DNA from 2 places in the Streptomyces sp. NPDC048516 genome. Region 2 is predicted to be linked to the other one. Evidence: predicted binding sites of a transcription regulator. Region 2 holds the regulator's gene; the other holds the start of a gene.
The links. The regulator HrcA, encoded in region 2, represses chaperone genes, less so after heat shock. The targets are predictions, from matches to a motif close to TTNGCACTCNGNNNNNCNGAGTGCNAA.
Positions count from the first base shown of each region.

Region 1: groES (co-chaperone GroES) is a predicted target of HrcA. The motif match lies at 2,474-2,500, and genes of this name have one in related genera.

Region 1 covers NZ_JBICWS010000015.1:1,758-6,522, forward strand. Annotated here, with positions in the region: gene ACGFR7_RS26695 (hydroxyacid dehydrogenase) at 1-126, shown strand, start outside; gene groL (chaperonin GroEL) at 256-1,881, opposite strand; gene groES (co-chaperone GroES) at 2,017-2,325, opposite strand; gene ACGFR7_RS26710 (FtsW/RodA/SpoVE family cell cycle protein) at 2,873-4,231, shown strand; gene ACGFR7_RS26715 (methyltransferase domain-containing protein) at 4,553-4,765, shown strand, end outside.
Region 2 covers NZ_JBICWS010000003.1:40,813-45,577, reverse strand. Annotated here, with positions in the region: gene ACGFR7_RS07505 (DUF3097 domain-containing protein) at 45-878, opposite strand; gene ACGFR7_RS07500 (MBL fold metallo-hydrolase) at 976-1,710, opposite strand; gene hrcA (heat-inducible transcriptional repressor HrcA) at 1,905-2,921, shown strand; gene dnaJ (molecular chaperone DnaJ) at 2,922-4,058, shown strand; gene ACGFR7_RS07485 (nitronate monooxygenase) at 4,156-4,765, shown strand, end outside.

The DNA.
Region 1 (4,765 bases), on a different contig from region 2:
GCGGGGTCGCTGGGCACCGAACTCCACCGCCTGGCCGATCACGCCCTGGACGAGCTCGAACGCTACGCCCGGGGGCGGCCGTTCACCGATCCCGTACGGCCGGAGCAGCTGCCCCACTCCGCCTGACCACCCCGGACCGGAGGTCCCGCCCGCACGCACGCACGCCCCGCCTCCGCGCAAACGGAAGACCCGGCCCCCGCACACGGCAGGGACCGGGTCTCGTACGTCAGGCAGCGAACCGCCCGGCGTGCTGCGTCAGTGCGCGTGCCCGTGGCCGTGACCGGCCTCGGCAGCGTCGTCCTCCGCGGGCTTCTCGACGACCAGGGTCTCGGTCGTCAGCAGCAGCGAGGCGATCGACGCGGCGTTCTCCAGGGCGGAGCGGGTGACCTTCACCGGGTCGATGACGCCGGCCTTGACCAGGTCGCCGTACTCGCCGGTGGCGGCGTTGAAGCCGTTGCCCTTGTCCTGCTCGGCGACCTTCGCGGTGATGACGTAGCCCTCGAGGCCCGCGTTCTCCGCGATCCAGCGCAGCGGCTCGACGGCGGCGCGGCGGACGACGGCGACACCGGTGGCCTCGTCGCCCTCCTTGCCGAGGGAGCCCTCCAGCACCTTGGCGGCGTGGACCAGAGCGGAGCCACCACCGGAGACGATGCCCTCCTCGACCGCGGCGCGGGTCGCAGAGATGGCGTCCTCCAGACGGTGCTTCTTCTCCTTGAGCTCGACCTCGGTGGCCGCACCCACGCGGATGACGCAGACGCCACCGGCGAGCTTGGCCAGGCGCTCCTGGAGCTTCTCGCGGTCCCAGTCCGAGTCGGTGGACTCGATCTCGGCCTTGATCTGCGCGACGCGACCGGTGACGTCCTCGGACTTGCCGCCACCGTCGACGATGGTGGTGTCGTCCTTGGTGACGGTCACCCGGCGGGCGGTGCCGAGCACGTCCAGACCGGCCTGGTCGAGCTTGAGGCCGACCTCCTCGGCGATGACGGTCGCACCGGTGAGGGTGGCGATGTCGCCGAGCATGGCCTTGCGGCGGTCACCGAAGCCGGGGGCCTTGACGGCCACGGCGTTGAAGGTGCCACGGATCTTGTTGACGACCAGGGTCGACAGGGCCTCGCCCTCGACGTCCTCGGCGATGATCAGCAGCGGCTTGGAGGCACCGGCCTGGATGACCTTCTCCAGCAGCGGCAGCAGGTCCTGGATCGAGGAGATCTTGCCCTGGTGGATCAGGATGTACGGGTCCTCGAGGACGGCCTCCATCCGCTCCTGGTCGGTGACCATGTACGGCGACAGGTAGCCCTTGTCGAAGGCCATGCCCTCGGTGAAGTCCAGCTCCAGGCCGAAGGTGTTGGACTCCTCGACGGTGATGACACCGTCCTTGCCGACCTTGTCCATCGCCTCGGCGATGAGCTCGCCGACCTGCTTGTCCTGCGCGGACAGACCGGCCACGGCGGCGATGTCGGTCTTGTCGTCGATCGGACGGGCGGTCGCCAGGAGCTCGTCGGAGACGGCCTTGACGGCGGCGTCGATGCCCTTCTTCAGGGCGGCCGGGGAGGCGCCGGCGGCGACGTTGCGCAGACCCTCGCGGACCAGCGCCTGGGCCAGCACGGTGGCGGTGGTGGTGCCGTCACCCGCGATGTCGTTGGTCTTGGTCGCCACCTCCTTGACGAGCTGGGCACCCAGGTTCTCGTACGGGTCGTCGACCTCGACCTCACGCGCGATGGTGACACCGTCGTTGGTGATCGTGGGCGCGCCGAACTTCTTGTCGATGACGACGTTGCGGCCCTTGGGGCCGATCGTCACCTTGACCGTGTCGGCAAGCTTGTTGACGCCGCGCTCAAGGGCGCGACGGGCGTCCTCGTCGAACTTCAGGATCTTCGCCATGGGTTGCTTCAAGTCCTCTCATTGCGATCCTCGGCCACGACGTGGGGACCGCTGTCGCTCAAACGAACTGCGCCCCTGCCCCGGGTTGTTTAGACGCGGGAACCAGGGGCGCAGATCACGGCAAAACTGGGTGACTTACTTCTCGACGATCGCGAGCACGTCGCGAGCCGAGAGAACGAGGTAGTCCTCGTTGTTGTACTTCACCTCGGTGCCGCCGTACTTGCTGTAGAGCACGACGTCGCCGACGTTGACGTCGAGCTCGACGCGCTTGCCGTCCTCGACACGGCCCGGGCCCACGGCCAGGACGACGCCCTCCTGGGGCTTCTCCTTGGCGGTGTCCGGAATGACCAGGCCCGAGGCCGTGGTCTGCTCGGCGTCGAGCGGCTGGACCACAATGCGGTCCTCAAGCGGCTTGATGGCAACCTTGGAGCTGGTGGTCGTCACGATCCGACCTCCCCCTTCGGAGATCTCACGGGGTTAACTGTCTGAGGTGGCGACCAGGTCGATCCGTCGTCGCGGGTGCCGGACCTGCCCGTCGCTGTGTGTCTGGCACTCCCCACTGGAGAGTGCCAACGCCGAGACTATGACGCGGTTAGCACTCGGTCAAGCGGAGTGCCAGCGCGGCGGGGTGCGCTTGTCTCCGCTCGGGTTGACCGGCCGCCCCGGGCCGGGGCCGACGACAGGCCGCACCCCGCCGGGCCGGCGCCTGCCACGGCGGTATCAGGGCGGGATCGGGACGGAATCAGGACGGCGCCGGAGCGGGACGGAAGCCGGAGTACGGGCACGTTCCCATCGAATCGGACACACCTTCCCCTTCCCCCGCAACCGCGCCACCTGCTGCCTCGTCTATCTCCCTGACTGCCGGGCCGAGGAACCGGGCACATCCCGGCCGGCCCGCGGCCTCGACGATCAGTGGCGGAGGACACCCGTGCGTGGACAGACCAGCGTTCCCCGGGCGGCCCGGCAGCGGGAGAGCGACGCCGAACGCACCATGACGTTCGCCGCGCTGGCCCAGGCGCCGGACCGCCGGCGGACCGAGGCATGGCTGCTCGCCCTCGCCGTACTGATCGCGGACTTCGGGTACGCCTTCACCGGCCTGTCGATGACCGGCAGGCTGCCCGGCGGGCTGACCGGCTTCGCCGTCAGCATGTTCTTCGTGGCACTGGTCCCGCACCTGGTCCTGCGCCGCTTCGCGCCCCGCGCCGATCCACTGATCCTGCCGCTGGCGACGCTGCTGACCGGGCTCGGCCTGGTGCTGCTGCACCGCCTGGACGTCACCTATGCGCAGACGCCCCGGCTGAAGATCGCCGAGGCGGCGAGCGGGCAGCTGGTGTGGACGGTGATCGGGGTGGCGGTCTGTGTCGCGATCCTGCTGGTGCTGCGCGATCACCGCGTCCTGCAGCGCTACATCTATCTGACGATGGCGGTCGCGCTGGTGCTGCTGATGGCCCCGGCCTTCTTCGGCGCCGATATGTACGGCGCCAAGCGCTGGATCCTGCTCGGGCCGCTGTCGCTGCAGCCCGGCGAGTTCGTGAAGATCATGATCTCGGTGTTCTTCGCGGGCTATCTCACCGTCAACCGCGATGCCCTGGCACTGGCCGGACGCCGCGTCCTGGGCGTCCAACTGCCCCCGGGGCGGCAGCTCGCACCGATCTTCACCATCTGGGTGATCAGCCTGCTGGTGCTGGTCTTCGAACGGGACCTGGGCACCTCGCTGATCTTCTTCGGCGTCTTCGTGATCATGCTGTACATGGCGACCGAGCGCACCAGTTGGGTGCTCTGCGGCCTGGCCATGGCCGCGGTCGGCGCCACGGTCGTCGGCTCCACGGAACCGCACGTCAAGGGCCGGATCATGGCCTGGCTGCACCCGATGGACATCTTCCTGCCGGAGCAGCAGCGACCGCCGGGACTGATCTCCGACCAGGCCGCGCAGGCGCTGTTCAGCTTCGGCAGCGGCGGCATCTCGGGCAGCGGCCTCGGCCAGGGCCACCCGGAGCTGGTCGGCTTCGCCGGCAACAGCGACTTCATCCTCACCACCGTCGGCGAGGAGCTGGGGCTGGCCGGCGTGATGGTCGTGATCATGCTGTACGTCCTGCTCGCCCAGCGCGGCCTCCGCGTCGGGCTGACCGCCCGCGACCCGTTCGGCAAGCTGCTCGCGGTCGGGCTCTCCGGCGCTCTGCTGCTCCAGGTCTTCGTCGTCGCCGGCGGCGTCACCGGCCTGATCCCCCTCACCGGCAAGGCCCTCCCCTTCCTCGCCAAGGGCGGCTCGTCCCTCGTCGCGAACTGGGTGATGGTGGCCCTGCTCTTGCGGATCAGCGACCATGCGCAGCGCCGGCGTGAGCCGGCGTAGCCGACCCCACGTTCGCGTCTTCCCCGCCGGGCCGCTGCGCTTTGCCTCCGGCGCACATTTTTGGCTTTCCCGCCGTTGCTCCCCCACTGCTGTGATCGACGCCCGCCCCCGCCCACCTCACCTACTCACCCACGGGAGGGGACGGGCCCACAGCCCCGCGCAGCGGACCCGGCCCGCCGCAGGCGAAACAAGGAGAAACCCGCACGGCGGGAAGGCCAAAAGCGAGCCGAGGCAAAGCGCAGCGGACCGGCCCGCCGCCAGGCGAAAGCAAGAGAAACCCCCACGGCGGGAAAGCCGCAAACGTGGGACGACAATGGCACCGTGAACGACCTAGACGCTTTCGCCGCCCTGCTCGCCCCGGAGGGGCAATCGCTGCTGGCCGAGCTGCGGGACCACTCCCCGTCGGACGAGCTGGCGGCAGCCACCCGGCTACGCCGTGACCACCCCGCGGCACTGGTCTCGGCCGCGCTGGGCCAAGCCCGGCTACGGCAGCGCGCGGCGGCGAAGTTCGGGGCGGACGCGGGGCGGATGTAC
Region 2 (4,765 bases):
ACACCTCCCGGTTCGGCACTCTTCCTGCCGTCACCCGTCACCCGTCACCCGCCACCGCCGGCCGTGACGAAGTCGATCAGCTCCTCCACCCTGCCCAGCAGCGCCGGCTCCAGGTCCTTGTAGGAGCGCACGCAGGACAGGATCCGCTGCCAGGCGGCGCCCGTGTTCTCCGGCCAGCCCAGCGCCCGGCACACCCCCGTCTTCCAGTCCTGTCCGTGCGGGACGGACGGCCAGGCCGCGATCCCGACCGAGGACGGCTTCACCGCCTCCCAGATGTCGATGTAGGGGTGGCCCACCACCAGCGCATGGTCCCCGGTCACTCCGGCCGCGATCCGCGACTCCTTCGAGCCGGGCACGAGATGGTCGACGAGGACGCCGAGACGGGCGTCCGGCCCGGGGGCGAAGCCGCGGACGATCGCGGGCAGGTCGTCGATGCCCTCCAGGTACTCCACGACCACGCCCTCGATGCGCAGGTCGTCGCCCCACACCCGCTCCACCAGCTCGGCGTCGTGCCGGCCCTCCACATAGATGCGCCCGGCGCGGGCGACCCGTGCGCGGGCGCCGGGCACGGCGAGTGATCCCGATGCCGTACGCGCCGGAGCGGTGGCCGCCGGCCTGTCCTGGGGGCGTACGAGGGTGACCACCCGCCCCTCCAGGAGGAAGCCGCGCGGCTCCATGGGGAAGACCCGGTGCTTGCCGAAGCGGTCCTCCAGGGTGACCGTCGGGCCCTGCGCCGTCTTCTCGCAGCGGATCACGGCGCCGCAGAAGCCCGAGGTGACCTCCTCGACGACCAGATCGGGATCGGCGGGCACCTCGGGAGCGGGCCGCTGCTTCTTCCAGGAGGGGGTGAGGTCGGGGCTGTAGCGCTTGCTCTGCATGGGGCCTGTTCCGTCGGGGAGGGCGGGCGGTGGTCAGGAGGGGGCGACGCCGAAGTGGGCGGTGGTCAGGAGGGGGCGACGCCGAAGTGGGCGGTGGTCAGGAGGGGGCGACGCCGAAACGGGCGGCCAGGGCGTCGCGTTGGGCCCGTACGAAGCCGGCGTCCACCACGGCGCCATGCCCGGGAACGTACCGCGCGTCCTCGCCGCCGAGGGCCAGCAGGCGGTCCAGCGCGCCGGGCCACTGCTGGGGCAGCGCGTCGGGGCCCGCCTGGGGTTCGCCCGACTCCTCGACCAGATCGCCGCAGAAGACGATCTCCGCCTCCCCGCGCCGGCCCGGTACCAGGACGGCCAGATCGTGGGCGGTGTGCCCGGGGCCGACGTTGGCGAGCAGCACCTGCCGGTCGCCCAGCTCGACGGTCAGCTGGCCGTGCACATGGTGGTGCGGGGCGACCAGCAGATCGGCGGCCTCCGCGGCGGCGTCCCGCGCGACGCCGTGCCGGATCGCGTCGTGCCGCAGCTCGTCCTTGCCGCGGCGCAGCAGCTCGCCCAGGCCGGCCGCCCCGAACACCTCGACGCCCGCGAAGGCGGCCGTGCCCAGCACATGATCGAAGTGGGGGTGGGTGAGCGCGATATGCGTCACTTCCCGGCCCAGCACACCGCGGATCGACCGGCGCAGGTCCGCGCCGTCGCGCAGGGTCGCGCCGGTGTCGACGATCATGACCCCGGTACTCCCCGCGATCACTCCGATCGTCTCGTCCCAGCCCGGCATCCGGCGCCTGGCGACACCGTCACCGAGTCGTTCCCAACCGGCCTCTTCCCAAGCAGTGTGCATACCGAGACGCTAGCGCCATCGCGATAGCGTTGCCCGGCAGATCGGCCGAACACGGTCATCGGGCGAGTACTCCGCGCGCCCGCCCTTGCCGCGCCCGTGCTACCCGGCCGTACACTGGCTCAAGGTCTGGCACTCGGCCCGTGTGAGTGCCAGGGAAGACGAAGCGGCGGACGGCCGGACTGGAGGTGCGCGGGATGCTCAGTGAACGCAGGCTGGAGGTGCTGCGCGCCATCGTCCAGGACTACGTCGGGACGGAGGAGCCGGTCGGCTCCAAGGCGCTCACCGAACGCCACCGGCTCGGGGTCTCCCCGGCCACCGTCCGCAACGACATGGCGGCCCTGGAGGACGAGGGGTTCATCGCCCAGCCGCACACCAGCGCCGGGCGGATCCCGACCGACAAGGGCTACCGCCTGTTCGTCGACAAGCTGGCCGGCGTCAAGCCGCTGTCCAGCCCGGAGCGGCGGGCGATCCAGAATTTCCTGGACGGCGCCGTCGACCTCGACGACGTGGTGGGCCGCACGGTCCGGCTGCTGGCGCAGCTGACCCGGCAGGTCGCCGTCGTGCAGTATCCGTCCCTGACCCGGTCCACGGTCCGGCATGTCGAGCTGCTGGCCCTGGCTCCGGCCCGGCTGATGCTCGTACTGATCACGGACACCGGCCGGGTCGAGCAGCGGCTCATCGACTGCCAGGCACCGTTCGGCGAAGCCTCCCTGGCGGACCTGCGGGCCCGGCTCAACAGCCGGGTCGTCGGCCGCCGGTTCGCGGATGTGCCGCAGTTGGTGCAGGATCTTCCGGAGTCCTTCGAGCAGGACGACCGCGGCACGGTCTCGACAGTGCTGTCGGTGTTGCTGGAAACTCTGGTGGAAGAGACCGAAGAGCGGCTGATGATCGGCGGCACCGCCAATCTCACGCGCTTCGGGCACGATTTCCCCCTGACCATCCGGCCGGTGCTGGAGGCCCTCGAGGAGCATGTGGTGATGCTCAAGCTGCTCGGGGAGGCCAAGGACTCGGGCATGACCGTACGCATCGGGCATGAGAATGCCCACGAAGGCCTGGCGTCCACATCGGTCGTCACGGTCGGCTACGGTTCGGGCGACGAGGCAGTCGCCAAACTCGGCGTGGTCGGACCGACCCGCATGGACTACCCCGGAACGATGGGAGCGGTACGCGCAGTGGCACGTTACGTCGGACAAATCCTCGCGGAGTCGTAAGTGGCCACGGATTACTACTCGGTCCTCGGCATCGGACGCGACGCCTCGCAGGACCAGATCAAGAAGGCTTTCCGCCGGCTGGCGCGCGAGCTGCACCCGGACGTGAACCCGGATCCGAAGACCCAGGAGCGGTTCAAGGAGATCAACGCCGCTTACGAGGTGCTGTCGGACCCGCAGAAGAAGCAGGTCTACGACCTCGGCGGGGACCCCCTCTCGCAGGCCGGCGGCGGCCAGGGCGCGGGCGGCTTCGGCGCGGGCTTCGGCAACTTCTCCGACATCATGGACGCCTTCTTCGGCACCGCGTCGCAGCGCGGACCGCGCTCGCGCACCCGCCGTGGCCAGGACGCCATGATCCGGCTCGACATCGAGCTCAACGAAGCCGCCTTCGGTACCACCAAGGACATCCAGGTCGACACCGCCGTCGTCTGTACGACCTGCAGCGGTGAGGGCGCGGCTCCCGGCACCTCGGCGCAGACCTGCGACATGTGCCGCGGCCGCGGTGAGGTCTCCCAGGTCACCCGGTCCTTCCTCGGCCAGGTCATGACGTCCAGGCCGTGCCCGCAGTGCCAGGGCTTCGGCACGGTCGTGCCGACGCCGTGCCACGAGTGCGCCGGCGACGGCCGGATCCGCTCGCGCCGCACGCTCACCGTCAAGATCCCGGCCGGTGTCGACAACGGCACCCGCATCCAGCTCGCGGGCGAGGGCGAGGTCGGCCCCGGTGGCGGCCCCGCCGGTGATCTCTATGTGGAGATCCACGAGGTGGCGCATCCGGTCTTCCAGCGGCGCGGCGACGATCTGCACTGCACGGTCACCATCCCGATGACGGCGGCGGCGCTGGGCACGAAGTGCCCGCTGGAGACGCTGGACGGGGTGGAGGAGATCGATGTCCGGCCCGGTACCCAGTCCGGCCAGTCGATTCCGCTGCACCAGCGCGGTGTGACCCATCTGCGGGGCGGCGGCCGGGGCGATCTCATCGTCCACGTCGAGGTGATGACGCCGTCCAAGCTCGACGCCGACCAGGAGGACCTGCTGCGGCGGCTGGCCAAGCTCCGCGGGGAGGAGCGGCCCACGGGGCAGTTCCAGCCGGGGCAGCAGGGTCTCTTCTCGCGTCTGAAAGATGCGTTCAACGGGCGATAGCCCCAGGTGAGCCCGGGGGCCGCAGCCGTTCCACCCGGCGGCGCGGCGGCCTCGGCCCCGGTTCAGAACGGCGCGGTGGGCGTGACACGATGTGCGCATGCCCACCGCACCGACCGATCTCTGCCGCCATCCGATCGTGCAGGCCCCGATGGCGGGAGGCGGCTCCGGACCCGAGCTGGCCGCCGCCGTCTGCGGCGCCGGCGGGCTCGGCTTCCTCGCCGCCGGCTACAAAACCGCCGACGGCATGTACCAGGAGATCAAACAGCTGCGGTCGCTGACCGACCGGCCCTTCGGCGTCAATCTCTTCATGCCGCAGCCCTCGCTGGCCGACGGCTCCGTCGTCGAGGTCTACCGCGAGCAACTCGCGGGCGAGGCCGCCTGGTACGAGACCGAGCTCGGTGACACCGACGGGCCCATCGACGACGGCTACGAGGCCAAGCTCGCGATCCTGCGGGACGATCCGGTGCCGGTGGTGTCCTTCACCTTCGGCTGCCCCTCGCGCGCCGTCCTGGACTCCTTCGCCGCGGTCGGCACGTACACCGTCGTCACGGTCACCACCGCCGCCGAGGCGCAGGCCGCCCAGTGGTCGGGCGCCGACGCGGTGTGCGTGCAGGGCGTGGAGGCCGGCGGCCACCAGGGCACCCACCGGGACGATCCGCATGCGGACGGCACCGGCTCGGGGCTGGGGCTGCTGGCACTGCTCGGCC